Regions from separate parts of the Priestia sp. HNGD-A6 genome, predicted to be linked through region 1. Evidence: riboswitches for the same ligand, from Rfam matches in the RefSeq annotation. Region 1 holds a riboswitch; the other holds the start of a gene.

Region 1 (16,151 bases):
GACTTATAATACCAGTTTGTTGCTGGCGATAAATCTGGTGCCGTCACTGGGATTTTATAGTTTTTCTTTTCCTCTGAATAAAACTTACGGAAAATCGGATCAATACTTGCCGTAGAACCCGCGATAATAGATGTTGATGAATTAGGTGCTACAGCCATTAAATATCCATTTCTTATCCCATTGCTTTGAACTTCGCTACGCAGTTCACTCCACGCTTCGCTCGTGTATTCACGTGTTTCAAAATAAGCGCCTGACTCAAAATCTGAGCCTTTAAATAATGGATATGCGCCTTTTTCTTTAGCTAAGTTCATGCTTGCCTGCACGGTTAAGTAAGAAATTTGTTCATACAATTCATCGCAATATGCTACCGCTTCATCTGTCTCCCATGCTATTTTCTTTAAGGCAAGCAAATGGTTCCAGCCAAATGTGCCAAGCCCTACTGCGCGGTACTTTTGATTCGTTAGCTTTGCTTGAAGTACCGGCAAATCATTTAACTCAATAACATTATCAAGCATGCGTACTTGAATTGGAATTAAACGTTCAAGTACATCTTCAGTTACGGCTCTCGCTAAGTTAATAGAAGAAAGATTACATACAACAAAATCGCCCGGATTCTTTGTAATAATAATTTTTCCGTCTTCCGTAATTTCCTCTGTTACGACCGTTGTACTTTGGTTTTGCGTGATTTCTGTACATAAGTTACTGCAGTAAATCATGCCCGCGTGTCGGTTTTGATTAGCTCGGTTAACCGTATCACGATAGAACATATAAGGAGTTCCGGTTTCAAGCTGCGAAAGCATAATGCGCTTGAAGATCTCAATAGCAGGCACTGTTTCTCTTGAAAGCTGTTCATTGTTTACACACTCAGCGTAACGAGTGCGGAACGAACCGCTGCCTTCTTCTTCATCATAAAAATCTTCTAACGAGTAGCCCATCAGCGTACGAACTTCGTGAGGATCGAATAAGTGCCAGTCTTCACGTGCTTCTACTTTTTCCATAAACAAATCTGGCAAACATACGCCAGTGAATAAATCATGCGTGCGCTGGCGTTCATCACCATTGTTCAAACGCGCGTCTAAGAATGAAAAAATGTCTTTATGCCAAACGTCTAAATATACGGCAATAGCTCCTTGTCGTTGACCTAGCTGATCGACACTTACAGCCGTATTATTTAGCTGTTTCATCCATGGAATTGTTCCTGATGATACGCCTTTAAAACCTTTTATATCACTTCCTCGGCTTCTAATATGACCGAGGTAGACACCAATTCCGCCTCCATTTTTACTAAGCGTGGCCAAATCTGTATTGCTATCATAAATACCGCGTAAGCTGTCATCAATCGTATCAATAAAGCAGCTAGATAGCTGTCCGTAGCTCTTTCCTGCGTTTGAGAGTGTTGGTGTGGCAACCGTCATATATAGACTAGAAAGCGCCCAGTACGCTTCTTTTACTAATGCTGTTCGATTTTCTTTCTTTTCTTGAGACATCAGCGTCATAGCAATGATAAGAAAACGTTCTTGCGGTAATTCGTATACACGCTTATCATGTGATGTCGCTAAATAGCGATCTGCTAATGTCAGCAATCCAATGTATGTAAATAAACGATCGCGTTCAGGAATAATGACTGAAGCAATTTCATTAATTTCTTCTTCTGTATATGTTTTTAATAGCTGTTTATTATAAATGCCGATTTTTGTTAGTTCTTGAATAAGCTGATAAAACGAACCGTACTTCTCTTTTTTATCATAACCTCGGTTGTCCGCTGCTTTTCGATATAGTTCGTTTAAATAGACGTCTGCCGCCACGTACGTCCAATCTGGTTCTTCCATTGAAATACGCTCTAGGGCTGCCAAAATTAGTACGTTTGCAACCTTTTCGTCCGTCATATTTTCCTTTACTGTAACAGTTTGAATAACCTTTTCCTCATACAAAGAAAAATCAAGCTGCGTAAATTCTTTTTTTAAACGTTCAATATATGCAGTTAATTCATGTAGAATTGTAGGCTTTAATGTATTCACCATAAATATGGCTCCTCTCTTCACTTCAAAATAAAAAATCGCTCACCGTACCTCGGTGAGCGAATAGAACGAAGATAGAAGAAGACACTAAGTCTTTTCTCAATCCTCGCTCTACCCTCTCACCTCCCGAAGAAGATAAAACGACATAAAAAAGGCAGGTCTCCTGACTTATGCTTCTTTTTACTTTAAGGCCTTCCCATGATGTTTACTCACAGTGGATTTCCTTATTTCATCAGCATTCACAGTTGCGGGGACAGCTTTGGATTTTCACCAAATTCCCTTTTAAGTCTTTTTATCAGACACCTTTTTCACTGGAAAACACAAAATATAGTATTTTATTATTGTTTAACAAACAACATATTGTGTTATGTTATAAACACATTATATAGGACAACTTAGAAAACTATCAACCTATTTTCAAAAATAATTTTGTTTTTTACGATAAAATCCTTCGACTTTTTTCATCAAACTACTCCATCATAACATGTTTTGACACGCTTGATGGAACAATGTGCTCTTTTTAAAAAATTTGTCCTATTTTTCTACTAAACATTGCCAACATCAATAAAAAACCGTTTTTCATAAAAAACGGTTTTTAATTATTTGTATTCTTTTTCAAATGCTGTGATTGTTTTGATAAACTTTTTATCAATATCGTATCCGATCCCCGGTTTTTCCTTCACCTTTATTACTCCGGCTTCTACCTCTACTTCGGGCTTAATAATATCTTTTTCCCAATAGCGAGACGACGCAGAAATGTCACCTGGTATCGTGAAAGAAGGCAGTGTGGCAAGGGCGATATTATGAGCTCGTGAAATCCCGGCTTCTAACATTCCGCCAACCCAAAGCCTTACACCGTGTAGGGCGCATAAATCATGAATTTTTTTTGCTACAGACATTCCGCCAACTCGACCGATTTTCACATTGATAATCTTGCAGCTTTTTTGTTCGATTGCATGACGTGCATCTTCATAGCTCACAATACTTTCATCTAAGCAAATCGGCGTCTTCATTTGCTTTTGTAATAATCGATGATCAAGGATATCATCCGAACTTAACGGCTGTTCGATCATCATTAAATTCAATTCATCTAGTTTTTTCAATGAATCACTATCGCTTAACTTATAGGCTGAATTGGCATCAGCCATAAGAGGAATGCTTGGAAATTCATCTCGAATTTGTTTCAGTAGCTCATAGTCAGCGCCTGGCTTAATTTTCACTTTAAAGCGCTTATAACCATCTTTCATATAAGTCTTTATTTGTTCTTTCATGATGGAAATATCATTTAAGCCAACTACCACTCCAGCTTCTACAGCAGGCCTTACTCCGCCAATTACTTCGGCTAAGGGCTTATTTTGGCGCTTTGCATACAAATCCCATACAGCACAGTCCAAAGCTGCTTTAGCCATGTTGTTGCGCTTTAGAGGTTTGAATAACTTTTGAACATCCTCTGGTTTTTGAAGCTGCTGGTGAAGAAGAGAAGGAATTAAAAAATCGTCTAACATATGAAAACATGTCCGAATCGTTTCTTCCGTATACCAAGGAGATGAAAAAGCAACGACTTCTCCCCATCCTGTAAATCCTTTTTCATCTTCTACTTCAAGCAAAATCAATTCTCGATCCTGGACCGTACCATAGCTTGTTGAAAAAGGAGAAAGAAGCTTCATGTCAATTTTATAAAGATGTACTTTTTTGATAATCATCGATTAAATTCCTTTCTGTATGAACGATGATAGCTTCCGGCGTATGATTTTATTAGAGGCCGTTCGCGGTAGCTCCTCTACTCGAACGAAATACTTTGGAAGTTTGTACTTTGCTAAAAATTGTTGAATGTGTAAAGATAACTCTTCATCTGAAACGTCTTCGTTTATAACAATGCATGCTGCAGGAACTTGTCCCCATTTTCCATCGGCTACTCCCGTTACACCGGCCTCTTTAACAGCGGGATGCTTCAACAAAACATTTTCAATTTCAGCTGGATATACATTTTCTCCACCTGAAATAATAAGGTCCGAACGTCTGTCTAATACATATAGAAAGCCTTCTTCATCCACTTTCCCTATATCTCCTGTATAGAACCAGCCTTGTTGAAGGGCTTTTTTAGTAGCTTCAGGTTTATTTAAATATCCTTTTGTAACATTTGGACCTTTAACAATGATTTCTCCTGCTTCACGTGTTTCATTTCCATTCTCATCTACAATTTTCATTGCACACGGAAATAATGGTTTACCTGCTGATCCCAGTTTTCGCAAACTATCTTCAGGTGAAAGCGTAACGAACTGTGAAGATGTTTCTGTCATTCCATACGTTTGATAAACAGGAATTTCTTTATTCACACAAGCCTCTAAAATAGTAAGCGGTGCGGGTCCTCCTCCTAAAAGCATACAGCGAAATGTATTTGGATATTTACGTTCAGCTAATTCATCCAGCATATTCGATAGCATGGAAGTGACAACCGAAATAATTGTTACTCCTTTGTTTTCAATGGCTTCATTCACCGCTCTTGCTTCAAATCGTTCTTCTAAAATGATTTTCATTCCGTAAAAGACGCTCCGCATTAAAATGGATAATCCGCTAATATGAAACAAAGGAACCGCTATAAGCCAGCAGTCTTTTTCATTTAATCCTAAATTAAGCGCTGAACCAATGGAACTCCACCAGTGATTTCCATATGTCTGCAGCACTCCTTTTGGATTACCTGTTGTTCCAGACGTATACATAATGGTGAACGTCTCCTCGAGATTCCAAGTTTTCTGAAAATACGTTTCTGTTTCTGGAGAACTTTTTAAAGAAGATAAAGGAAGCTGAGTAATAGAACTTTGGAACTCTCTCGTTAAAAATGCTTCATCCGTAATAAGCAACGACACGTTTGCATCTGTTAGCTGATAATTGATTTCTTCATTTGTCAAACGCGTATTGACGAGCAGCACCCGAGCGCCAATATAAGAAACCGCATGTAAAATCTCAATAAACTCCACGCTGTTTTTCATGCATAAAGCAATGGTATCACCTTGCTTTACACCGTTAAACGAAAGCTGCTGCGCTACTTTTTGAACACGCTTATGAAGCTCTTGAAAAGTAAGCGATGTTTGCGGTGTTTCTACCGCCACTCGGTTTGGCGTCAAATATGCTCTTTGCATAAGCCCATTAGGAATCGTTTGGCCACTCATAAATTTCTCTCCTTTTTATACTAATTAACTAAATCAAATTGAAAAAACAGCCTGATGATAATCACCAAGCTGTTTCAGCTGTTTAAGGGAAACGTGGGAACTGTTGGAAGTCTGGATTGCGTTTTTCCTTAAATGCATCGCGACCTTCTTTTGCCTCGTCCGTTGTGTAATAAAGAAGCGTTGCGTCACCCGCAAATTGCTGGATACCAGCTAAGCCGTCCGTATCAGCATTAAATGCTGCTTTTAAGAAACGAAGAGCGGTTGGACTTTTTTCTAACATCTCTTCACACCATTGAATTGTTTCAGCTTCAAGCTGTTCTAATGGAACGACCGTGTTTACTAATCCCATGTCTAGTGCTTCTTGAGCGTTGTACTGACGGCATAAGAACCAGATCTCACGCGCTTTCTTATGGCCTACGATGCGAGCTAAGTAACCAGAGCCATATCCTGCATCGAAGCTTCCAACTTTAGGACCTGTTTGTCCAAAGACTGCGTTATCCGCTGCAATTGTTAAGTCACATACAACGTGAAGAACGTGGCCTCCACCAATTGCATAGCCTGATACCATTGCAACAACCGGCTTTGGAATTACGCGAATTAAACGCTGTAAATCTAGAACGTTTAGACGTGGAATTTCATCTTCTCCTACATAGCCGCCGTGACCGCGAACTCTTTGGTCTCCGCCTGAGCAAAATGCTTTATCCCCAGCACCTGCTAATACAATTACTCCAACGCTTGCATCGTCACGAGCATAAGCAAATGCATCGATCAATTCCATTACTGTTTTTGGACGGAATGCATTGTGCACTTCCGGACGGTTAATCGTAATTTTAGCGATTCCGTTATATGTTTCGTATAAAATGTCTTCATATTGACGTACTGATGTCCATTCAACTGTCATCTTTATTTCCTCCTAATTATGTAGTAGCTAAGAACTCACTTACTATTCTACCAAAAATCTCGGGTTGTTCCACGTGAATTGCATGGCCTGTCCCTAAAATAATTTTAGAAGTAGCATTTGGTATTAATGTTTGCATTTCTTTGGAAATTAAACAAAACTTTTGATCTACTTCTCCTGTAATAAGCAAAACCGGCATCAACAGATCGTCCAGCTTCTCCCAAAGGGACGGCTGGACTCCTGTTCCCATTCCTTTCAAGCTGTTGGAAAGGCCGATTTCTGTATGCGAAAGTCTTTCTTGACGCACCGCTTCTTGAACATAGCTAGGCAATTGCTTTTGAGAACGAAAAAGAGGGATTTCCTCCCAAAAGTTCACAAATTCTTCAATTCCATTTTTCACAATGCGGCTCGCCAGCTGCTCATCTTTTTCTTTTCTTAGCTTTTGTTCTTCTCGCGTTTTTAAACCAGGCGATGCGCTTTCTAATACCAACTTTTTCACAGGGTGTGGATATCGCTGAGCAAATGAGAGAGCAAGCCTTCCTCCCATCGAATATCCAATTACATTCACCTGTGATAGAGATAGCTGTTGAAGCAGCTCATGCAGTGCTTCAACAACTGCTTCCATTGAATATGGTTTGATTTCTTTCGGAGCTGCTGATTGGCCATGACCAATAATATCAACAGCAATCACTTGATAGTCTTTAACGAATTTCTTCATAAAGGTACGCCAGGTTTGAGAAGAACCGGTAAAGCCGTGAAGAAGCAGCAGCGGCTCTCCTTTTCCCTCGGTGTGCACATAGTAAGATACACCATTTAATTGATACATCATTGCTTATTCCTCACCGTTTGACAAATTTATTTCCTCGGAAACAAGTTTCCACAAACTGCGATGAGTCTCTACATTTTCTGTACGAGTTGTGCGAATCTCTACAACATGTAACCCGCCTTTTGTGAAAGCATGGTTCATTGCATGTCGAAATTCTTCCCAGCTGCTTGCTGAAGAAAATGTGCCATCATACAGACGAGTGGCATGCTCAAAATTCAATCCAGTTGGCGTACCGAATAAAAATTCAAAGTGCTTTTCTTGTTTTGACTGCGGTAAAAATGAAAAAATTCCTCCGCCGTCATTGTTAACTAGCACAACGGTTAAATTTAAATTATGCATCTTAGCTGCCAGCAGACCATTTAAATCGTGATAAAAAGATAGGTCACCAATAAATAAAACGGTGTGATCGTAAGCCGTGCTTACGCCTAGAGCAGACGAAACCACACCATCAATTCCATTTGCTCCTCGGTTTACAAAAAGTGGAATATCTTTCTCCGTATTTAAGAAGAAAGAATCAATATCTCGAACAGGCATTGAATTTCCAACAAACAAAGCCGTGCCTTCAGGTACTACATCCACAATTTCTTGAACTACTTGTCCTTCGAACCATTCCTGGCCAGAAGTTAATGTTTTGAGAGCCTGTGCAGTTTGAGCATTAATCTTTTTCCATAGACTCAGCCATGAAGTAGACTCCTCTTGATTCGCTGAAAGGCGCTTGATCAGTTCTTCACAAAATAATGTTTCATTGGCTTCAATCATCACTGTTGAACGCAAAGTAGGATCTCTCCAGCCTTTACCTTGGTCAACTACAAACATTTCTTTCGGCTCGTGTGCTTTTAAAAATTGCAATAGCGGTTTCGATACCGGCATCGCGCCAAAACGAATGACAACTTCGGGGTAAAAACGCTCATCAACCTTATCACTTTTTAAAAATGTATCATATGTCTCTATTACATTTTCTTTTGAATGCTTGCCGCTTCTTAATTGTGATAACGGATCTGCGAGCACCGGAAAGCTTAAAGCGTCAGCTAAACGGCATACGCTGTCTACTGCTTTTAAAGACATTTGATCTCCGCATATAATAAGTCCTTTTGTTGTTCCCTCTAGGCGCTTCGCAATTTCTTCGAATCCTTTTTCAGATAGAGATGCTTCTCCATGAATAGCAGCCACATATGATTTACCGCGTTTCCCCTGACTCCATAAATCTTCAATAGACAAATCTGGTACAATCGGTTCACGTAAAGGTACGTTAATGTGTACAGGACCGCTCGGTATAGCTTGAGCTGTATGAACAGCCCTTGAAGCTACTGTTCGAATATAACGATTCATATCTGCACTTTCTTCTGGTAAAGCTGTATCTACAAACCACTTCGCATACTGACCGAAAAGATGATTCTGATTAATTGCCTGCGGGGCACCTATATCCCTTAACTCGTGCGGCCGATCCGCTGTGATAACGACTAAAGGAATGCGTGAGTAGTGAGCTTCAATTACTGCAGGATAATAATTCGCTGCAGCTGTTCCAGATGTACATACAAGCGCCACTGGTTTTTTCTTTGCTTTTGCTATTCCTAGAGCAAAAAAACCGGCAGAACGTTCATCAATGTTTAAGTGCACATGAATATCAGGGTGCTCAGCCATAAGCATCGCAATAGGCGTTGAACGTGACCCTGGACTGACCACTACTTCTTCAACATTTGCTTCTACTAATTCATCCACGAATGACGCAATATACGTTGTTAATGATTTAATGTGTTCCACGCATAATCCCTCCTAAAGCTGAAAGCATCGGGTTGAATTTAATTTTTGTTTCTTCATATTCACTTTCAGGCGTAGAATCTGCTACAATTCCACAGCCCGCAAATAAAACAGCTTCTTTTTGCTGAATAACAGCCGAGCGGATTCCTACTATAAATTCACCGTTTCCATTGATATCCATCCATCCTAAAGGAGCTGCGTACCACCCTCGGTCAAAGGATTCTAGCTTTCGAATAATAGGCAAGGCCTCCTGTTGAGGATATCCTCCTAACGCTGGTGTTGGATGGAGCTTTTGAATAAATGAAAATAGCGTCACATCTTCCTTTATACGCCCTTTCACAGGTGTATACAAATGTTGAATATGCTTTGTTTTATATAAACTTGGCTTACTTGGAATTTCTACTTCATAACAATAAGAATTCATCGCTTCTTTAATCATATGAACAACAACATCGTGCTCAATTAAGTTCTTAGGATCCTGAAGCAATTCCTCACCTAGTTCGTGATCTTCCTGCCTTGTCTTTCCTCTTGGAATCGAACCCGCTAAACAAGTGGAAAACACGTAATCTCCTTGTTTTTGTACTAGTCTTTCTGGGGAAGCGCCGATAAAATGCTGATGCTCTCCCTCTAAAATATATGTGTAGCTAGTTGGCTGTTCCTTTAACAGACGCTGAAGCACGTATTCAGTAGAAATATCTTCATTAAATTTTACTTTTAATTGGCGAGCAAGAACCACTTTCTCTATAACCTGTTGCTTAATTAAAGTAGTAGCTCTTTCAATATTTCCTTTAAATTTCTCTACCCCAATTTCTTCTTTTTCCAACAGCAAAGGTGAAATATGAGATTCCCCGTCGTACTCTTCACAAAGAACAAGTTTTTGGACCTCTTCGAAATAATTGATGTGCTCTTTTACAGAATCTTGTCCTTTAACCATCATATTAACGGTAAGATATCCTTCTTTATTTACCTGGGTATATAACACAGTTGGAATCATAAATTTTGAACTCGGGAAATCACTCCAATAGTTTTCTCGATACTGATTTGGGTCAAATGAAAATCCTCCAAATAAAAGAGGACCTGTCCCGTCAGGGAAAATTTGGTTATTTTTATAAAAGTCTTCTTTTATAAAGCGCTTCCATTCATTTTCAATGTGGAAATAACGTTCTTTTGCCGCATTGGTGCAAATAGTATGCGCATATCCTAATCCAACAAATGTATAATAACTGTTGGGATCTTTCCAAAAAAAGCGTTCTTTATAAAACTGGTCATGTCCGTTCGCATAAAAAATAAGGGGGTCAATAGGTCTTACTTTTTTCACTAAACTGACCAATTTTGGCTGATTTTCATTTTTTGCACACTCAATCGCATCTTTAATGTATTCTTGTACTAACTGTTCGGTCGTTGCAATCACACTACGTCCCCCCGTTCATCTTTTTTTCTTAAGTCTGTAACTAACTTATTATAAACTTTCAGTTCAAAAAAATCTAGCATCGCGATTCATGAGCAAAAATTAATTTCGCTTGTCTAAATTACGCCTTTTCAGTAAACCAATAAAAAAATCTTTATGATCTATTTAGTACTCTTTAGCCCTCAAGAACGTTATTTTTATCATACCCTTTTCTATAACCTTTACCTTTCTTTAATTTTCCACTCCATTTCTCTCTTAGCTTCATGAATACCCCAAATCCTCCTAATATGAATCGTGTTTTTTTGAATTTTTAACACATACTACAAAAGCACACTAAATTTTTAAGGGGGAGCTTCATGACACTTTCAAAACAAGAAATCAGTCAGTTAAAACAAAATTTACAGCAGCAGCAGGCTGATATTCAATCGCACTTTGATCAAAATGATCATTTTGGTCTAACTCGAAGCGACGCTCACGATGCTGTAGGAGAACTTTCAAGCTACGATAACCACCCTGGTGACACAGCCACAGAAACATACGAGCGTGAAAAAGACCTTGCACTAAATGAACATGCAAAACAAGAGCTACATGAAATAGAAGAAGCACTGCAGGCAATCGCTCACAGCACGTATGGAACATGCAAAGTATGTGGAGCAGATATCTCATTTGAAAGACTTCAGGCTGTACCAACTACTTTATACTGTAGAGAACATAGCCCATCACAGGATATTCCAAAGCACAGACCTGTAGAAGAAAATGTTCTCCATCACCCATTTGGTCAATACGACTATGACGATACCGAGACGACAGGATACGACGCAGAAGATTCTTGGCAAGACGTTGCGCGTTACGGGACGTCTGAATCTCCTTCTGATTTTATAGAAGATACGTCTAACTATAGTGAAACCTATATTGAGGCGGATGAAGCTATTGGGTACGTTGAAGATTATGAAAACTTTGCCGCTACCGATTTATATGGACAGCCTCTTCCTATTTATCCTTCAAAAGAGCATGAGCGATATGAAAATGCACTGGATGAAGAAGGTACGATGACCATATTTGGAGATTTACCGGCCTATGAGAAAGATCCATACACTGAAAAGGAGTAGTTCTTCATACTACTCTTTTTTCTATTTTTAGTAGGAGCTATGGGAGATGACATCGAATGAATAGGAGATTAGAATTAATAATGAGGTGAACATAATGAATGCACATGAAATTGATTATAAATTGTATGGAGATGACATGCAGTTTGTTGAAATTGAATTAGATCCTTCAGAAAGTGTGATAGCAGAAGCTGGAGGAATGATGATGATGGAAGATGATATTGAGATGGAAACCATTTTTGGTGACGGTTCTTCCTCCAACAGCAGCGGACTTTTTAATAAACTAAAAGGTGCTGGGAAACGCGTATTAACTGGTGAAAGTTTATTTATGACGGTATATACAAATAACGGATATCACAAGCGAAAAGTATCTTTCGCTTCACCTTTTCCAGGTAAGATTATTCCTGTCGATTTAGAGCAGCTCGATCATAAAATTATTTGTCAAAAAAGCTCCTTTTTATGCGCTGCCAAAGGCGTATCCGTTGGTATTGACTTTCAAAAAAAACTAGGAACTGGCTTCTTTGGCGGTGAAGGTTTTATTATGCAAAAATTAGAAGGCAATGGCCTAGCATTTTTGCATGCAGGCGGCACCATTCATAAGAGACAGCTGCAGCCGGGTGAACGCCTTCGTGTAGATACTGGCTGTTTAGTGGCCATGACCCGTGATGTAAATTACAACATCGAATATGTAGGGAAAATTAAAACAGCTCTGTTTGGAGGAGAAGGCATGTTTTTTGCTACTCTGTCAGGACCGGGAACAGTTTGGATTCAATCTCTTCCTTTTAGCCGACTAGCCGATCGCGTTTTATCAAGTGCAGTTTCACCAACGGGAGGTAAAGGTGAAGGCAGTATCCTTGGTTCTTTAGGTGATTTCTTAAACGGTGACAACAGATAAAATAAAAAAGGTGTAGTCGTTGACTACACCTTTTTTATTTATTGATTTAATAAATTTTTAGTGGAATGAATTTCCCAAATATCAGATGCATATTCCTCAATCGTTCGGTCACTAGAAAAAAAGCCGGAATGTGCAATGTTCGTCGCACTCATTTGAAGCCATTTATTTTCATTTCCATAAGCTTCGTTTACTTTTTGCTGTGCCGTAACGTATGAGTCAAAGTCACGGAGTACGTAGTATTCATCATTTTGCATTAATAATGAATCATATATAGGCTCGAATAAGTCATATGTGTCAGGTAAGAAGCCGTTTGTGAGCTGCTCGAGCACTTGTCGAATCCGCTTATCATGATGGTAATAATCATAGGCACGGTATCCTCCATTTTGCTGATAGCTCAATACTTCTTCGGCTTTTAACCCAAAAATAAAGACATTATCTTTTCCTACTGCCTCGCTAATTTCGACGTTCGCTCCGTCCATCGTACCAAGAGTTAACGCTCCGTTCATCATGAATTTCATATTTCCCGTTCCCGAAGCTTCTTTGCTGGCGGTTGAAATCTGTTCGCTGACATCCGCTGCAGGAAAGATATACTCAGCAAGTGACACTCGATAGTTTTCTAAAAAAACGACTTTTAAAAACGGTGATGTTTGTGGATCATGATTGACAACATCAGCTACAGAATTAATTAGCTTGATGACTTTTTTTGCATAATAATAGCCGGGAGAAGCTTTCGCACCAAAAATAAATGTACGAGGCACGATTTGAAAATTAGGGTCTTCTTTTAATCGATTGTACAAATACATAATGTGCAGTACATTTAAAAGCTGTCTTTTATAAGCATGAAGCCTTTTAACCTGTACATCAAAAATAGAATGTGAATCTATTTTAATTCCCGTTTGCTCTTGAATAATATCGGCAAGCAGCTTTTTACGCTGTTGTTTTACTGTTTTTAGTCCTTGTAAAAAGCTTGGATCTTCCACATACTCTTGGAGCTTTATAAGAGAATGCGGCTGTTTAATCCATTTATCTCCTATCACCTCGGTAATAAGAGAGGAAAGCTGCGGGTTAGCTTTTAACAACCAGCGCCGGTGGGTAATTCCATTCGTTTTATTGTTAAATTTAGCAGGATAAAACTGATAAAAATCTTTCATTTCTCGTTCTTTTAAAATATCAGTATGAATCTTTGCCACGCCGTTTACTTTATAACTTCCCACAATTGCTAAATGAGCCATCTTTACTAGCCCGTGCGCTACAATAGCCATATTTTCAATCCGCTGCCAGTCTCCTGGATATGCTTCCCATAATTCTTTACAAAAGCGCTCATTAATTTCTTCAATAATCATATACACTCGTGGAAGCAAGGGTTGAAATAAATCAATCGGCCATTTCTCAAGGGCTTCAGAAAGAGTCGTATGGTTTGTGTATGAAATGGTATTGGACGTAATATGCCATGCATCTTCCCATTCCATTTTTTCTTCATCCAGTAAAATTCTCATTAGCTCAGGAATCGCAAGTACAGGATGCGTATCGTTAATATGAATGGCTACTTTTTCGTGAAAGTTTGTAAGTGTTTGATAGGTATTTCGATGTGCTCTGATAATACTTTGTAAGCTAGCTGACACAAGAAAATATTGCTGTTTCAACCTTAATATTTTACCATCTTCATGTGTATCATCCGGATATAAAAATTCTGATACAGCCTCTGTTTGACGCTTATACTCCATCACATCTTTATGTACTGGAAATGATGAAGGCTCCGCATTCCAAAGGCGAAGTGTATTCACTGTATCTGTTTTATACCCGATAACCGGGATGTCATAAGGAACAGCAGAGACGGGTTCTCCTTTTACATGACGAAAAGAGAATGTTCCGTCTTCCTGTACCATTTCAACTTCGCCCCAAAAGTTCACTTCGATTGCTTGATCTAATTTGCGTACTTCCCATGAATTCCCATGCCTTAACCATTGTTCTGGGAGCTCAATTTGAAAGCCGTTTACAATCTTTTGATCAAACAAACCGTGTTTATAGCGAATCCCATAACCGTGACCAGGAAGATTAAGTGAAGCAAGAGAATCTAAAAAACAAGCAGCAAGCCTGCCTAATCCCCCGTTTCCTAATCCTGCGTCTACTTCGATTTCCTCAATATTTTCAAGTGAAATATTCAGATCACTTAATCCTTCTTTTACAACTTCCCGAATTCCTAAGTTCAACAGATTTTGACCCAACAGTCTGCCTAATAAAAATTCGATAGAAAGATAATACACTTGCTTTGTATGTGAAGACCTATGAATTTCATTGGTTGAAATCCAATCGCTGCTAATATACTCTCGCACCATATTTCCTAATGTATGATAGTGATCTTGAACAGTAGATTCTTTAAAGCTCTTTCCATATGTCATTTCCAGCTTTTTTAAAAAAGCCTCTTGAAAGCTTTTTTTATCAGAGAACAATCTGCTCACCCTTTCACGATGGAGTAGATGTCAAATTTGAATACAATTGATTATATTTAAATGCCGATTGCCCCCAGCTATAATCCTGACTCATAGCATCCATCATTAATTTTTTCCATACATCTTTCTGGTGATAAAATGAAACAGCTCTTTCTAACGTATGAAGCATGTCATGAGCATTATAATTCTTAAAAGAGAAGCCATTTCCCTCTCCGCTATATTCATTATAAGCTTTGACCGTGTCATTCAGGCCGCCCGTTTCACGCACGACTGGAATGGTTCCATACTTTAAGGCTATTAATTGTCCGAGTCCGCAAGGCTCAAAACGGGAAGGCATTAAAAATAAATCCGTACCGGCATAAACTTTATGAGCAAGTTCCTCATTAAAACCAATAATGGCTTTTACTTGTTGCGGGTACGTATCTTCCATCTCACGGAAAAACTGCTCAAACTCGTGTTCGCCAGTTCCTAAAATAACAATTTGGGCTCCTAAGTTAACCGTCTCATGGAAAACGTGCTTGACTAAATCCAATCCCTTCTGCTGGGTTAACCTTGTAACCATCGAAATAATTGGAACATCCTTATTTTCCTCTAATTCAAGATAGCGCTGGAGCTCTTTTTTATTTTTATATTTTCCTTCAATCTCTTCTACAGAATAAGGATAAGATATAAGCTGATCTGCGTCTGGGCTATAAGCTTCTTCATCGATTCCATTTACAATCCCAATTAAATCTTGATTTCGCTGACGCAATAATCCATCTAAACTTTCTCCGTAATAGGGCATTTGAATTTCATCTCGATATGTAGGACTTACCGTGGTAATTTTATCAGCTGATACAAGAGCCGCTTTCATAAAATTAATATTCCCATAAAACTCGAGCTGGCTTGTAGTAAAATAATAATCATTTAAATTTAATAGCTCATATAAATTGCTTTTAGGGAAAATTCCTTGGAATTGCAAGTTATGAATCGTAAAGACCGTCTGGATATGATCATACATATCATAATTAGCACGAAGTAAAAATGGAATCATAGCCGTATGCCAGTCGTGACAATGAATGATATCAGGCTCATTCTCTAAAAATGGGATAGCTTCAAGCACAGCTCTGCTGAAGAAAGCAAATCGTTCAGCGTCATCGTAGTGCCCATATAAGCTATCTCTTTTAAAATAATATTCATTATCAATGAAAATATATTTAACGCCATCCATCGTTAACGATTCAATCCCACAGTACTGTCTTCTCCACCCAACCTGCACATGAATAACTTTTTCAAGCACCATTTCATCTTGATAATGTTGAGGAATGGTTCCGTACTTTGGCATGACTACACATACGTTCGTTCCTAACTTTTTTAATTCTTTAGGCAGGGCACCTGCTACGTCTGCTAATCCTCCTGTTTTAATAAAAGGTACACATTCTGATACAGCAAATAATACATTCACGACTTCATCAACGCTCCTTGAGTTGTTCCTTTAGCAATGACTCTAGGTAGACCTGACTCACCTAGCAACGTTTCATTACTTCCTATTTTCACATCTTTGTCTAAAACAACATTTTCTAATACACTATTTTCTAAAATAACGCCTTTTTGCATCACAATGCTATTCTTAACGACCGTAC
Region 2 (16,151 bases), 1.8 Mb from region 1:
ATCTTTAAATTGCGGTAATAACTTAGCATGGACAGTACAGAGCCATTTTCCCAAGAGTTCATGTATGCTTGTACATCATCAGCTGTTAGGTATCCTTTTTTTACACCTGGGTCGATCACAAGCTTACGCAAACCTGAGAAGTTGTCTCGTTCCATATAGTCCTGTGCTTCTTGTTTTTGAAACCATTTCATATACTCACTTGCTTTTTGCTGATTTTTATTTGTTCTAAGCTCACGCATAAATGTATAAGGGTGCGGACCGTTAAAAGCAATTAATTTTTGTACATATTCCGGGTAGCGATAAGCAAATGTCCATCCGATTCCTGCTCCCCAGTCGTGTACAACTAGCGTGCAGGAGCTATATCCTAGGCCTTCAATCACTTGGCGAATATCTTCTACTAATACATCAATCTCGTATGATTTTAGTCCGCTTGGCTTTTCAGATAAGTTATATCCTCTTAAGTCCAGAGCAACTGTGTGAAAATCATTAGAAAATTCATCTATCTGGTGTCGCCAAATATGCGAAAAGTCAGGAAACCCATGAAGAAATAGCATAAGCTCTCCTTGTCCCTTGCTTATGTAGTGCAAATTAACGCCATTTACGTTTATATACTGTTTGCTCATTGTTCATTTCCTCCTTTTATGTAGCTGTAGAGCAGTATAACGCTGTAAAAAATGAACGTCAATTCATTTGCTTCGTTCACTTCTTTTTAGTTCCTTTTATGAATATAGTTAATTATTTAGAGTGGATTTTTTTGAAGGAGTGATTAACAATGGCTCATATCTATTCAAAGGGCTGGTTTGTTCAGCAGTTAAAAGCGGCCAATATCTCTAAAATCGATGGAAGAAAGCTAGAAAGTTATAAAACCTACATTCTTCGTAATTTACATGCTGAGCTTATAGAACAAGGTAAAATCAACGGCTAAAAGAGGTTGAGACATAACGAAATGAATCCCATCTAAAGATTTACACAAATGAAATCTACGTTTGTCTTAACAAAAAAACGAACCACTAATCAAAAGTTTTGATCAATGGTTCGTTTTACATTTCGTCTAACATATTTTTGTCCCATCCACTTTTTTTACAGCGATTGCTCAATAAAAGATAATACGCGCTTTACATATTCTTTTTTGTATACATGATAATTTTGAACGTGTTCTGCTTTATCAGTTTTCCAGAAGGAAAAAGCATCCGGGTGTGTTTTAGCCATTTTTTCACTTTCAGTGTAAGGGATTTTTGTATCTCCTGTGCTGTGTATAAATAAAATTGGTCGAGGGTAAATATGCTCGACTGCTTTAATAGGACTAGCTTCAGCAGGATTTACATCTGCAATAACAGGAAGAATAGCAATGGTTAGCGGTGTAAATGGAAAATTTGGTAAATGAGACCATACAGATAGATTTTCTTTTAAATAAGAGGTTAAATCACTAAAAGGACTATCGGCTACCACTGCTTTTACGTCGTCATCTTGAGAGGCTGCTAATAAAGAAGTGGCTGCTCCCATTGAAATGCCGTAGAGCACAATTGGCTCTTTTTTTGTTTCTTTCATTTTCTGAATAACGCCTAATAAATCGAGCTGTTCTTTTACACCAATCGTCGTTTGATTTCCTTCTGAGTCTCCTGAATCTCTAAAGTCAAACATGACTACTCGATATCCCGCTTTTACAAATTCTTTACTCAGCGGCAGAAAGCCAGCTCCTTGTGCTTCACGGTTATTTCCGTATCCATGTGACATAATAATGGTCGCTTTTGGCTGTTCCGTTGGTTCAATCATCCATCCTTTTAAATGGGTTATTCCGTCTTTGCTCAAAAATACTTGATTGCTATAGTGCATGCCGTAATCACTAGGATTTTTCACAGCAGGATTTTTATCTAGTTTTGTCAGGCTTATGCCTACATAAAGAGAAATGGCCGTACAAAGTACAAAACAAAGAATAACAAAGGATATCAGGCTGATCCATATTGTTTTTTTCTTTTTACCTGTATTTGTCTGTCGATTTAGAACTGGAGTCAAGCTCGTTCCTCCTTTTTATCTAAGATCATCTTTCCTATTCTTATTGCTGCTTCCCTTTCTCCATTTTAAAGCTAGCCCATCTATTTTATGAATAAAATTCGTTTTATTTTCCACATATTTTTCCGGTTCAAAGCGATAGCGATGCGCTAGTTCTGTTTTCAACGTTTCGTATTCTTTTGCTGCATCAGGGTGAGTACGCAGATAATCTCGAAACCATATATGCCGATTAATTTCTGGGTGGCCTTTTTCATAAATATGAACGTGGTGGGTTCTTTCATTTCCACCTTTTTGGAAGTATCGTCTTCCTTTTATGCCGTTTTCACCTTTCGCTTCGTAACCAAGCTGTTCCATCTTCTGATTATATGTATCTACTTTTTTTATATCTTTTACTTCAATAAGTAGATCAATAATCGGTTTTGCGCTTAAGCCGGGAACAGCAGTGCTTCCGATATGATGAACCTCTAAAACTTGAACTGACATTATAGTTGTTAAGGTGGCAGCTTCTTTTGAAAATTCCTTTTCCCACGAGATATTATGAGGTGTCAGCTGAATTTCTCTTACGGACTTCATCTTCAATTCCTCCTTTTGTAACGAAAAAACTGCTTACTATAGAATAGCCTATAATAAGCAGTTTTTCATCATTTAACATGTTATTAAGTTTTATCTAGCAAACGCCTGCTTCGCTAAATTAACAACCGTCATATCATCCATTGGAGGGTTGTGGAGCCCAGCACGCACGTCTCTATAATAGCGCTGCAGCGGATTACTGCGCTGCAAGCTACGCGCTCCTACTATGCGCATGGCTTTGTCAACAACCGTACAGGCACTATTGGTCACTACGTGTTTGACAGCTGCTAATTCTCCCGCTAATGCTGCTCGGTCGCTTGTTTCATCCCATTTATTTGCCACGCTGTACATAAAGTGACGCGCCTGCATGAGTTCAAGTTCCATCTCTCCGACTAAACGCTGCACATTTGGCAACTCGCTAATCGTTCCTTCAATACTATTAGGCGAATATTCTGTAGCAAATGCGACAGCATAATCTCTTGCTGCGATGGCTGTACCCATGTAGCAAGCTGGTATATGAAGCAACCAGCCGCTTGGCTCATTCTTTTTAAAGCCACCTAGGCGTTCAACAAGAAAGTCTTGTTCAATATCGACATTTTCTAGCACAAGATCGTGACTTCCTGTCCCGCGCATTGCAATCATATCCCATGTTTCTTCTATTGAAAGTCCGCTTGTTTCACGAGGAATTAAAAATAAGCCGATCTCTTCTTCACCTTCAATGCTTGCTTTTACCAAAAAGTAATTTAACACTGGAGACATCGTAGTGAATGTTTTTCGGCCATTGATTCGCCAGCCTTCTTTTGTTTTTACAGCTGTCGTTTCCGGTTTGCCTCCTCGAGTAGGACTTCCTGTCTTCGGTTCAGTAGCAGCGGTATTAATAAGTGCACCTTTTTCTATTTCTTTAAAAATAAAATCGAGCATTTGCTGACTCCAAGGCTGTTTTTCACGCAAGTCCATTGTAATCCCCATATGCCATCCAATACTAAGAGCCGTAGAAGCGTCCCCTTGAGCAATTAATTCTTGAAATAATAAAAAATCATAAAGGCGTAATTCATCTCCTCCATAGTTGCTTTCTAGAGAAAGACGTGTATAGCCAGCTTCTTTTAACTCTTGAATATTTTCAAACGGAAACGTACCTTCTTCATCTATTTTAAAAGCTCGTTTCTTAAATTTTTCGACTAGAGGTAGCAGTTTTTCGTACGTAGACTTTTGATTTTTATTTACAAATGAAACACTCATTTGCTTCATCTCCTTTTTATATGACAGAGTGTCCCTATCGGATTAATATATAGTTCTTATCATAGCATACCTCATCTTTTCTGTGCATGTTTGGTGTGTTTATCTTTCTCGTTAAATCTATTCTTTTTCCAATTTAATGGTCTGTTTTACCTATACATTCCATACATTTAATGGAATAAAAAGAAGGGAATGGTGTGAATGAATCAATGTCCAAAATGCGGTGCCAGTGCAAGCACAGATCAATTATTTTGCAATAACTGCGGCTTTTCTTTCACCGTGTCGCCAGCTGCAGCCAAGCATAAAAAGAGCTGGTATATTGGCGGGGGTATTGCGCTTATACTTCTTTTAACTTTTGTATTTTATTTCTTTTTCTCTGGCTCAGAAGAAAAGACGGCTGACCGCTTTATTGAGGCATTAGAATCGAAAGATACAGCTGTGTTAAGAGAGTTAGTAGACTCTTCGCAGTCTACTATAGTTATTAATGACACATCTATTCAAGCTCTGTTAGACGCAACTTCCGATGGTTCTATTTTACGAGATGTTGAAAATGATTTAAAAAATAAATCGAGCATCTACTTTACAATAAAAGAACAGAAACATTCACTACTCTTCAAAAAACAGTACGTGGTTGTACCGTCATCATATTATATCTCCCTCACCACGCCAGAGGATGCAACGGTTATAGTCAATGATACAAAACAATCGATATCCAAGAATCAAACGCAAAAAATAGGGCCTTTTATGATTGGAAATTACCCGCTTACGGCTTTTTATGAAAGCTCTTATGGAACACTTACAGACCAAACCACTGTAAATTTTCACCGACAAAAAGAAGAAAATATATCTGTGGTATTTAAAGGGGCTTACGTTACAATCTCATCGAATAGAGATGACGCTGTTTTATTCGTAAATGGAAAAAGCACGGGACTGCAGGTGAATAGCTCATCACAAATAGGGCCTGTTGCCACGGATGGAAGCGTCACTGTTCATGCAGAAGTGCAAAAAGGCGGCACCACGTTCAAAAGCAGTCCTTACACCATTCAAAATGATGAAAGTATTATATTAAATATACAAACGCCGCCCGTTGAAAAGGAAAAAACCGTCATAAAAGAACGAGAAGTAATCGTGCCTGGGCCGCGCTCTTATGCTACTTCAAGCTCTTATATTCTTCCGGATTCGGATTCTTACAAATTAAGCTATAGTGATATTAGCAGTTTGAGCTCGAGTGAACGAAGGCTAGCTCGAAATGAAATCTATGCGCGGCATGGGTATGTATTTAAATCGAAAGATCTTCAAGCCTATTTTTATGAAAAGTCATGGTATACGCCTGATTCATCATTTAGAGACTCCTACTTATCAAGCGTTGAAAAATATAACGTTGATTTTATTAAATCATATGAATAAAGTGAACTCCCCTTTACCCAGGGGAGTTTTTTGATTGAAGCGAGTGCTTACTCCTACGTTTTTTTACATACCATGATCCCTACATACGTTAATAAATTTTTTATAGCCTTCTTCATTCTTTTCACTGTAAAATATAAAGTAGATGTACATAAACTTACTACACGCATAAGGAGAGATGGAGAATGAATGGAATTGGACGACTTCCACAAAAGCTTAATGGACATTTGATTTTAGAAAATATTCAAGAAACCATGATCATTGCAGATCAAGACTATCGTGTGCAGTGGATGAATGCAAGAGCAATTGAAACACTTCAGCCAGTACTCCCAATCTACCAGTTATCTCATATCGAAGAGTTAATTGGAAAGCATATGGACTTCTTTCATTCCAATTCTAAAGAAGCGGAAAATTTACTCACCTCTCTTCATACAACCTACAGAACGCGTATAACGATTGGCAGTCAATACGTAGCAGAAGCTGTGATTCACCCCATTGATACAAAAGACGACGAGCGCTATGGCTACTTGCTTATGCTATTAGACTTTACAGATCAAGCCGAAGCAGAGCTTGAAAAAGAACGGTTAATTGAGGATTTGTCCACTCCTTTATTAAAGATATGGGACGAGGTTTTAGCTGTGCCCATTACCGGTAAGATGGATATAGAACGTGGAAAGAAGCTAACTGAAACGGTATTGGAGGCAGTTGTAAAAGAACAGGCGCGCTATTTGCTTATTGATTTATCTTCCCTTCATTCATTAGATGAAGAACACGGTTATTATATTAACACGCTCCACGATGCTTTGCGTTTGATTGGTACGACTTGCCTTATTGTTGGTCTTTCTTCAAAAATGGCTCTGTCGCTTGTAGATTCTCAGTTTAATTGGCGAACATTTTCCACTGTCCAACAAAGCATCTCTTACATTTTAGAAAAAAAGAATTGTCGTATTGCACCCATTTCATAAGCCCATCATATCATTAAGTAATCCTCTCTCAATCGCTTTTTCCTTCAATCGGAAAAGGCGATTTTAGTTATGAGGAATTGTGAACGTTTAGGCACTTATCATCATAGGATACATTAATCAACCATAGAAAAGGGTGAGAGCGTATGCCAAGTGTTATTAACATTTATAATTTAAAGATCAACAGTATCTCAAGCAACGGTTCTGTCAACATTGGCGAAGCACTCCATAACAGTCACACGGCTCATTCAAAATCCACTGGTACGAACTCTTCTTATGGCGATGTCTCACCTGCTTCCTCGAAAATGCGAAACATTTATATCGATCCTGATACAAATGACCAAACAGATATTGCAAACGTTGATCATGTCAATGGTTATCAGCAGTGATATAGGGCAATGCTTGTCAACAGCATGACGACAAACGGTGAATACATTCTCTCTGAACGCAATAGGCCGTTGGAGTAGAATGAATAAAAACAGTAAGGAGTCTCTTTATGCCTCTTCAAATTAACGTTTTTAATATCGTAACAAACGGTGTCACACAAAACGCAAATATTGATTTCGGTTCCACCATTCAAAACAGTCACACGGCGAACTCAAAGTTTAACGGCGCAAATTTCTCTTTAGGTAACTTCTCTCCTACTTGCTCTCAAATGAATACGGGCGTGTTAGATCCTGACGTAAGCGATCAAGATCAAATTGCAAACCCTTCAGCTCCAATTGGAAATCAAATTTAGATTTAACGATTTTGTCGTTTTACTTGGCACATTACAAGGAGGTGTGTAAATATGTTTCCATTTGGAAAGTCTCCGTTTAAAGGAATGATGGAAAATATCCCAAAAGGAATGGCATCTAAAGACATGAATAAATATATTCAGCAAATGATTTCTTCTACGATGTCCCATTCTTTTCCGGATTTTATGCAAGGAAATGAATTCTTTAAGCAGGCCCAAGACATGATGAAAGAACAGCAGGATGTGGGAAATGAAGGTCATGGACAACAGCTAAGAAGATTTGATTCAAACGTCATTAATACATTAGACGAATGCATTGTTCAGTTAAAAATTCCTAACCGCGATATTGTATCAAGCATTAAAGTCTATCATACTCCATACGTGTGTACGATTGAAGGAATAGATGGAGAAGAATCCTTCAAAGAAGAAATTCAGCTTCCTTGTTCGGTTCGCAAAAAAGGTACACGCGCCGTATATCGTTCCGGGGTGTTGGAAATCCGGATGCCTAAACATGTTAATATTCCTATGTCTCAAATAGACGTCCACGATTTAGATTAAAGTGGACGTTTTTTTCTGTTTTCATGCATACATATAAAATAGAAAGCGGCAAAAGGCCTTGTTTTATTTTTTTAAAGAAGGTGACAAATATGAATGATGGAAAGTTTAAAAAGTGGGCAGAAACGTTACAAGAAGAAAACCATACAAAATTTTGGGAAAAGATTTTTGACGATGATCCTGAAGAAAAGAATGATACGGAAGCAGATGCTTCTCCTCAAATTGTAAATGAGTATCGAGATTATCCTTTAATTGATGTATACGAATGGGCAAATCAACTGTTAGTTGTGATTGAAATACCCGGTGCTAAACGAACAGACGTCGAATTGACCATGCATGAAAATACTTTACACATATCCGGTTCATCTCTTTTAACGATGAAGGATGCAAATGTTCTTCACAAAGAAAGACGTGAAGGAACGTTTCAACGATCAATCATCCTTCCACCTGCTGTGGGGGAAGCGCCGTGTCACGCATCATTTAAAGATGGTCTATTGCACGTGAAATTTGATTTGTAATTTATTGTGCAGAACTATACGTAGCATGAAAGGCAGGGAATTTCATGTTTTCTAAGTGGTTTAAACAATCGCCTAAAATTGAAACAGTCCGCAAAATAAATCCGTCTTCCCTTCCAACCAAAAAAAAAGTAAGTCCCATAGACCAAAGCTCTAATCAAAAGCGGAAAGAATTACCCGAGAAGATGAAAACTAAAAAACAGTCTAATCTAAAGAAACCCCCTCAGCAGCCAAAGAAGTTGCCGAGCCAAACGGAGCCTAAGACATCTGATGAAGTTGAATTCACAAAACCTGTTCATTCGTCAGATTCAGCGCTGAATCTGCAGGGAATTATTGATCAAGTGACGCGTTTAACCGACGCGATTCCTAAAATAGAAGAGCTTCATCAGCAATTACATGAATCAGCTCATCTTATTCAATCATTGTCTCAACTGCACGAGCAAACAGCTCATTTACTTTCGGCTATGCAGTCAGCTCCTAATTTCGAAGACATTCAAAATCAGCTCTCTGCGTTAAAGGAAGAATCGTCCAATACAGCTTTATATGAGATGGTGAAAACTCTTGACAAAAAGATTGATGAAGTAACTCAGCCAAAGCAGTCCATTGTTGTTGAAAAAATTATGGTGGAAAAAGTATTGTTAGACAAAATTGACCTTAGTAATAATTTTGGCCAGCTAGGAATTAAAGATTTGACCGGCCACTTAAACATTGGTACAACTTACAGCGCTGACTCTGATCAAGTGGATGAAGAAGTCAAAGACTTATTCTCTGTTAAGCTAAAAGAAAAAAAGATTGATGAACATACAACTGAGACAACGATGAGTTCAGGAGGTGAAACAGAAAAGCCTGATCACTCCGAAGAATAAAAAATGACCGCTACTGCTTATTTAAAGCAATTGTCGGTCATTTTTGTTTCCATAAATAGTTGTAATTCTTTCTGTAGGCGTTCCATTAAGAACGCTGAAATTTCTTCTTGATTTTCTTCTTTATGATGAGATGATGCTACAACAATACGGCCTGTTTTTCCTAAGAAAGCCCGGTATTCAATTACCTTCATCGCAGCATGAAGTAAGTTCGCGTCCGAAAGCGGTGTATTTGTTAGTAGAACAATATTCATTTCATTCTCTTTTTGTCCATGTGTCAGTACAGTCAGCCACGAGTAACCTTTATCGTCTTTTAAGCGAACTTCATGACTAGATAAAGACGCAGATTTCCACGCCGTGTTAGAACTGCTTTGCTGTTGAACAATTTCTTGACACCAGTCTAGACCTGTTTCATTGGAACCCAGTGAAAGAGTTCTCAAAGGACGAGCAAAGGATAAACATAGCTTGCCCGGTTCCTTTTGCAACTGATACAACTCATGGAAGTCCGTCTCTGGATATTGATACGGCGGCACAAAAGCAATTTGCCGCTTGTTCACAGCGGGATGGTGAAATACATGCAAATCAACGCCATATACTCTTTTTAACGTAGCTGCATCCTGAAAAATGGCATCCATCCCCGTTTCTTCTACTCTTCCATCTTTCAATAATACGGCATTATCTGCAAACAGCGAGGCAATGTTGAGATCATGCAAAATGGCCAGAACCGTCAAGCTCATTTCCTGCTGTAACGTTTTTAACAGCTGAAGCAGTTCCATCGTATGTTTTACATCTAAGTGATTCGTTGGTTCATCAAGAAGTAAGTAGTCAGGTTCTTGCGCCAGTGCTTTAGCAAGTAAAACCCGCTGTTTTTCTCCACCGCTCAGCGATTGAAAGGTATGATTTCGATAGTGCCAGACGTTTGTTAATTTCATCACGCTTTCTACCACTTCTTCATCCTGTGCTGATACAGTGCTAAACAAACCTTTTGCCTGATAAGGATAGCGTCCAAGTGAAACAATTTCTTGAACCGTAAATTCTAATCCAATTTGATTTTCTTGCGTCATGACTGCAACTTTTTGCGCCAGTTGTTTTGGTGAATAAGCCTTCACTGACTTCCCTTCTACCTTCACTTCTCCTGATTGAGTGGTTAATACATTCATAATTAAGCGAATAAGCGTTGTTTTTCCGCTTCCATTTGGTCCTAGTAAAGCAACAAAAGAACCTTTGTCTACGGTGAACGTGATGTCACGAACGGTCGGTTTCTGTTTATCGTATCCTCCCGTCACATTATATAGTTCAATCATGATATTCCTCTTTTCCGCATACGTTCTTTTACAAGCAGCAGCGTAAAAATTGGCGAACCAATTAAGGCGGTTACGACTCCAATCGGCAGTTCACGAGGTTCTAATATCGTTCTTGCTAATAAATCGGCTAAAACCAAATAACTTCCTCCGATTAAAATAGAAAGCGGCAGTACATGCTTATGATTAGCTCCCGCTACGAGACGCACTAAGTGGGGAATAACTAAGCCAACAAATCCAATTGCCCCAGATACTGATACCGCAGCCCCGGTTAATACGGATGCACCTATTAAAATCATTCTTTTTTTCTTCTTTACGTCTATCCCCATAAATTGAGCGGATTGATCGCCAAATGCTAAGCCGTTCAGCTCTTTCACATGTAACAGCAGCATAATCGTACCGACTAAAAAGAACGGCCCTAAAATTTGAATATGCGACCATCCTCTCATTGATACGCTTCCCATTAGCCAGTATAAAACCTGCCTTACATCTTCTTCAGGAGAAAGAGCTACAATTAATGAAATAAGCGCGCTCATAAAGGATGATAAAATAATCCCCGCTAAGATGATAGTTTCATTGGCCAAATTGCCGCTTGCGAGTTTCGTAATACCAAAAACTAAAAGAAGAGTAATAAAACCAGATACGATGCCGACTACAGGCAGCGTGAAGATAGACAAACCAAAAATACTCCAGTGAAAATAAATTGCCATGACAGAGCCAAGGGTTGCACCTGAGGAAACTCCGATCGTGTAAGGATCTGCAAGAGAGTTTCTTAATAGCCCTTGAAAGGCAGCTCCTGCTATTGAAAGCGAAGCTCCTACTAAAAATGCCACCAGTACTCTTGGAAAACGAATTTGCCAAATGATTAAATCCATGTTTTCCGGACCGTGATATAAGGATAGTCCGGTAAGGTGGCCAATAATAATTTTGATTGTATCTCCTACGGTTAACGAAACTGTACCAATAAATACTCCCATAATCACCGAAGTACATACAATAAATAAACTGACTATGTATAAAATAGATGCTTTGTTTAAAAAAATACGTTTAAAAATCAATACTTTCAGCTCCTCTAGGAAACGAGGCGTGATGTTTTACATTACATTAACCATTCATTTTCCTGTCCATAAACCATGTTTCCATCCTACATAGTATTGGAAACAATCATCTTTTATTTGTTACGAGTGCTAGACTGTTGAACTAGGCAACGTAGAATAGCGTACTAAAGTTCTCGGTGAAAAAACAAGCGAAAACCTCTACAAGCTACACTTTTTGTGCTTGCTCCGGGCTTTTATAGTTGTCTATTAAATGATACAGCTTTTCCATATCTACAGCTTCTCTCACATATGCTGCTGCTTTTGAAAAAGACTCCTCTTTTTGCAGGCGACTGTTGAATGTATCCGTAATAGGCGGCAATTTTTTATGTTTACGAATTTGATTAAGCAAAGCTCTACGCAAAGCATCGTTATGAAACACATCATGAACATACGTGCCAATGATGTTGTCTTTAACCGTTCCTTCTTTTTGATCATCTACCACCGCAAAGGCTTCCGTTATGCTTTTAGAAACCGTCTTTCCCATATGAATTTCATAGCCTTCAATCGAAACCTTCTCACTCTCTAACTGAACATATCCAGAAACTCTTTCTGTTTTTTTGCTGGTTGTCATAACGGTTTCCACTGGAAGCAAACCCAGCCCTTTAATAGATTCAATCCGGGACTCTACTGCATCGGGGTCCGTAATTGTCTCGCCTAACATTTGATATCCCCCGCAGATGCCAATAACGTGAGCGTTCGTTGCGTTCAAGACTTGATTAATGGCTAGAGCCAGGCCGCTTTCTTGTAAAAACTGCGCATCTTCAATCGTATTTTTGCTTCCTGGTAAAACAATTAAATCAGGCGTACCTAGTTGTGATGGCTTGGTTACAAGTCTCACATGACAGTCTTCTTCTAAGCTTAGAGGATCAATGTCTGTAAAATTTGAGATGCGAGGATACGAGATAACCGCAATATCGATTTCTTTTAACGGATTCACAAGCGTTGAGTAATTTCTGAGTGATAGCGAATCTTCAGCGTCAATTTCCACGTCGTGCATATAAGGAATCACTCCTAGTACCGGAACTCCCGTGTATTCTTCAAACCACTTCAACCCCGGTTTTAAAAGCTCTAAGTCTCCTCGGAATTTATTGATTAACACTCCAATTACTCTAGGTTTATGTTCATCTGGAAGCAATTGAAGAGTACCCACCAGACTCGCAAAAACCCCTCCTTTATCAATGTCTCCTACTAACACAACAGGGGCTTGGGCTATCTTTGCTACGCGCATATTTACCAGTTCCCGATCGTTCAAATTCACTTCAGCAGGACTTCCAGCACCTTCAATCACAATTCGATCATAATGATTGGCAAGCTCTTTATAAGACTCCGTGATAACGTTCAAACCTTCATTAAAAAATTCTTGCCGATACTGAAAAGCAAACATATTACGAAGCGGCTTTCCATGAACGACAATTTGAGATTCATGATCACGAGTTGGTTTAATTAAAATAGGATTCATATTGGTTGTTGCTTCTACTCCAGCCGCTTCAGCTTGAATTCCTTGCGCTCTTCCAATTTCTTTTCCATCCATTGTAATGTATGAATTAAGCGCCATATTTTGCGATTTAAACGGTGCAGTTTGATAGCCGTCTTCTTTAAAAATACGGCAAAACGCTGTAGCAATCATGCTTTTTCCAGCGTCTGAGTGCGTTCCTTGAATCATAAGAGGTTTTCCTTTTTTCACTTTTTCCACTCCCTATCACATAAAAAAACCTTAACTGTAAAAGTCAAGGTTTGGTCATGCGCTCATTAACACATTGTCTTGACTTATTTCTCCCACCGAAAAATAAGGGGTTTTTAAAAGCAGGTCTCCTGGCTTATGCTTCATTTTACTTCTGCATCCTTCCTAGTTTGACTAGTGGGTCTTTGCAGGTTCATCCACATTTACAGTAGCGGGGGCTGCACCGGATTTACACCGATTTCCCTATTATCCTCCTTAGAGGCACTTTTAAAATCATTTATTCTTTATTGTAACGAATTTTATAACCATTCACAATAACGATTTTCTTCTATTATTATATATTACTGTGTTTATACTTATTTGGGTCTCGTATGCTATAATAACAATTATTTTCCAAACATCTTATGAAATAGCTAGGAAGGTGCTCGTAGTTGAAGAAAAAAATCATTTATATCTTTATTAGTTTGCTTGTTCTTTACATAGCAATCATGTCTTTTTGTATGTATCAAACCGCTCATCAGCCTGTTCCGCAAAAAGCAGATTATGTGCTCATTTTAGGTTCCAAAGTAGACGGAGATCAAATGTCTCCTAGTTTAAAAGAACGAGCAAAAACGGCTTTATCTTATTTAAAGACTCATAAACAAACAAAAGTTATCGTAACGGGTGGAAAAGGATCCGATGAAGAAATTTCTGAAGCAGAAGCAGCCTATCGTTTTCTACGAAAAGAAGGAATTAAAAAGAATCGAATGATAAAAGAGGATCAGTCAACTTCTACTTTTGAGAATTTCACTTTCACTAAAAAGAAAGTTGATATTCAACACAAAAAAGTCGTGCTTGTTAGCAGTGATTTTCATTTATTTCGCGCCTCTATTATTGCCAAGCGTCAAGGTTTTGACGTTTATCCTTTAGGTGCAAAGACACCAAATTCAATTAAACTTCAAGCCTACTTTCGTGAGTATGCTGCTATCTTAAAAACGTGGCTGTTTGATAAATAAATAGAGTACACCCCTATACAAACGAAAAACACGGCATGAATTCATGCCGTGTTTTTTATTAATCATCCGTATCGATAACTGCTTTTGGTAAACCCGTGTATTTCGCCCAGTAGAAAATACCGATTGAAACAAGAGCAATTAAAATTAAGTCAAGCGGGTTGCTTAGCACACCTTGTCCTCCACCAAATGAGCCTAGGTAAGAGATAACAAGCATAATAATATAATAAGCAACTAGCCACCAAGCAGATTTAAGCTGCTGTGCAAATTTTACAACGTCAGTTGGTACGTATTTCTTAAATGCTACGTAGATAACAACCATTAGAAGCTGTGATCCTAGAAGCCAAGAAATTGTCGTCCATCCTGACCAATATACGATGTATGAACAGAAGATAAATGACACGGGAGCAATAACGCTCATGCCTTTTAATTTGAAAGGCTTTTTAAGGTCTTTTGCATTTACTCTGAATGCAGCAGCTGAAATTGGCGCAATCGCATAAGACAGAATAAGTGCTACTGAACATACGTTTACTAGCGCTTCCCAAGAAGGAAATGGCAGTGTCCAGAATACGGACATTCCAAACGATAGCCATAGTGACGCACGTGGAATTCCTGTTTTCTTATCTACTTTTGAGAAACGTTTAAATAGTGTTCCATTACGAGACCAAGCATAAACTAAACGAGAAGTTGTATTCATGAAGATGTTCCCGTTACCGCCTGGTGATAAAATAGCATCAAAAATAACAAGCGTTACTAACCAGCCAAGGCCTAAAATAAGTGCAATATCTTTAAATGGTAAAGAGAATTGCTCTTGAATTGTTCCCCATCCTCCTGATAGCATATCAGCCGGAATGTTACCAATGAACAATACTTGCAGTGCTGTGTAAATAATCGCTGAAAGTACAATACAGATAATGAGCGCGATTGGAATATTACGCTGCGGGTTTTTAACTTCACTGGCTACAGAAACAATAGGGTGAAGTCCTAGGTAAGCAAACATAACGCCACCTGTTGAAATGGCTGCTTGAATACCATTAAAACCAAACGGAGTAAAATCGCCAGTTGTAAAGTTAGCTGATTTAAAGTGATAAGCTAACACGACGATAATTGTAAGAGGAACCGCATATTTGAACACAGATATAATAACATTTGACTTAGCAAATGCTTTTACACTTACGTAGTTAATGATAAAAAATAGCGTTAATAACGCGAACTGAAATAACCAGCCGATTGTAGTAGGCGATTCAGAACCATGTTTAGTTAGACCAGGAAGCCAAAACGCAACATACTGACGTACAGCCGTTACCTCGATGGCAATCAAACTTGTGTAAGCAATAATGGTAATGAATGAAATTAAGTAACCCACTAAATGACCATGTGAGTAAACCGGATAACGGATAATTCCACCGGTACGCGGCAGCGCTGCTCCAAGTTCAGCATACACTAAACCGATAAGTAAAATAATGACTCCGCCAATCAGCCACGAAAAACTTCCGGCTGGACCAGCCTTTGACGCTACGTTACTAACCGCAAATAACCAGGCGGAACCAAAAATAGCTCCCATCCCAATTAACGTTAGGTCAAGTAACGATATTGATTTTTTAAACTTTCCTTGATTTCCTTGATCAGACATAATATCCTCCTTTAAAATTTCCACTCCACATATCTACGCCCTTGCGTCCGATATGGGATTCTTTACATCATCCTCCTCTTACTAAGACCTCACAAGTGGATATGTTAACAAATATTCTCTAAAAAACCAAGTTAAAAACTTTATTTTTTTGTAAAACATCGTTGAATTGCTTATGTATAGCGCATAAATTCCACAGAAGATTTGAGGACTACTCCTCCTATTTAACCGCATTTTTCTTAGGTTAAACATAAAAGAATATTCAAACTATTTACCGTAAAAAAGGGTCTGAGATATAACGAAATCAACCGCTAGAAGCAGCTACATACGCAACACCTACGCTTGCCATACCAATAAAAAAATCCGAACGATGAATCGTTCGGATTTTGCTTTAATTAAAATAATGTTGTCCGTGCCTTTTTTTGCTTATTTAAATACTTTTACACGTTCACTTAGTGGTTGAAATTCTTTTTCACCCGCCGGTGACACGGGATTACCAAATGGCATTTGAGCAATCAGCTTCCATGAACTTGGAACATTCCAAGCTGCTTTTACTTCATCGTCAATCAATGGATTGTAATGCTGTAAAGTTGCTCCTA

The links. Region 1 has a riboswitch for cobalamin ahead of SCI76_RS16105 (ribonucleoside-diphosphate reductase subunit alpha). Riboswitches for the same ligand answer to the same signal wherever they lie in the genome.
Region 2: it holds a riboswitch for cobalamin, as region 1 does, so the genes downstream of both, SCI76_RS25635 (cobyric acid synthase) here and SCI76_RS16105 (ribonucleoside-diphosphate reductase subunit alpha) in region 1, are expected to answer to the same signal.

Annotation. Positions count from the first base shown of each region.
Region 1 covers NZ_CP138621.1:3,141,670-3,157,820, reverse strand. Annotated here, with positions in the region: gene SCI76_RS16105 (ribonucleoside-diphosphate reductase subunit alpha) at 1-2,021, opposite strand, end outside; cobalamin riboswitch at 2,154-2,340, opposite strand; gene menC (o-succinylbenzoate synthase) at 2,618-3,721, opposite strand; gene SCI76_RS16095 (o-succinylbenzoate--CoA ligase) at 3,725-5,188, opposite strand; gene menB (1,4-dihydroxy-2-naphthoyl-CoA synthase) at 5,271-6,089, opposite strand; gene menH (2-succinyl-6-hydroxy-2,4-cyclohexadiene-1-carboxylate synthase) at 6,106-6,915, opposite strand; gene menD (2-succinyl-5-enolpyruvyl-6-hydroxy-3-cyclohexene-1-carboxylic-acid synthase) at 6,919-8,673, opposite strand; gene SCI76_RS16075 (isochorismate synthase MenF) at 8,660-10,081, opposite strand; gene SCI76_RS16070 (TraR/DksA C4-type zinc finger protein) at 10,435-11,187, shown strand; gene SCI76_RS16065 (TIGR00266 family protein) at 11,282-12,079, shown strand; gene SCI76_RS16060 (glycogen/starch/alpha-glucan phosphorylase) at 12,118-14,529, opposite strand; gene glgA (glycogen synthase GlgA) at 14,543-15,973, opposite strand; gene SCI76_RS16050 (glucose-1-phosphate adenylyltransferase family protein) at 15,970-16,151, opposite strand, start outside.
Region 2 covers NZ_CP138621.1:4,924,417-4,940,567, reverse strand. Annotated here, with positions in the region: gene SCI76_RS25705 (alpha/beta fold hydrolase) at 1-623, opposite strand, end outside; gene SCI76_RS25700 (YflJ family protein) at 773-925, shown strand; gene SCI76_RS25695 (alpha/beta hydrolase) at 1,081-2,013, opposite strand; gene SCI76_RS25690 (GrpB family protein) at 2,029-2,583, opposite strand; gene SCI76_RS25685 (acyl-CoA dehydrogenase family protein) at 2,674-3,819, opposite strand; gene SCI76_RS25680 (TcaA 3rd/4th domain-containing protein) at 4,018-5,223, shown strand; gene SCI76_RS25675 (STAS domain-containing protein) at 5,406-6,185, shown strand; gene SCI76_RS25670 (spore germination protein) at 6,329-6,571, shown strand; gene SCI76_RS25665 (spore germination protein) at 6,679-6,921, shown strand; gene SCI76_RS25660 (Hsp20/alpha crystallin family protein) at 6,973-7,476, shown strand; gene SCI76_RS25655 (Hsp20/alpha crystallin family protein) at 7,566-7,991, shown strand; gene SCI76_RS25650 (hypothetical protein) at 8,036-8,854, shown strand; gene SCI76_RS25645 (ABC transporter ATP-binding protein) at 8,872-10,155, opposite strand; gene SCI76_RS25640 (iron ABC transporter permease) at 10,152-11,210, opposite strand; gene SCI76_RS25635 (cobyric acid synthase) at 11,416-12,942, opposite strand; cobalamin riboswitch at 13,034-13,214, opposite strand; gene SCI76_RS25630 (YdcF family protein) at 13,362-13,925, shown strand; gene SCI76_RS25625 (APC family permease) at 13,984-15,555, opposite strand; gene SCI76_RS25620 (nitroreductase family protein) at 15,979-16,151, opposite strand, start outside.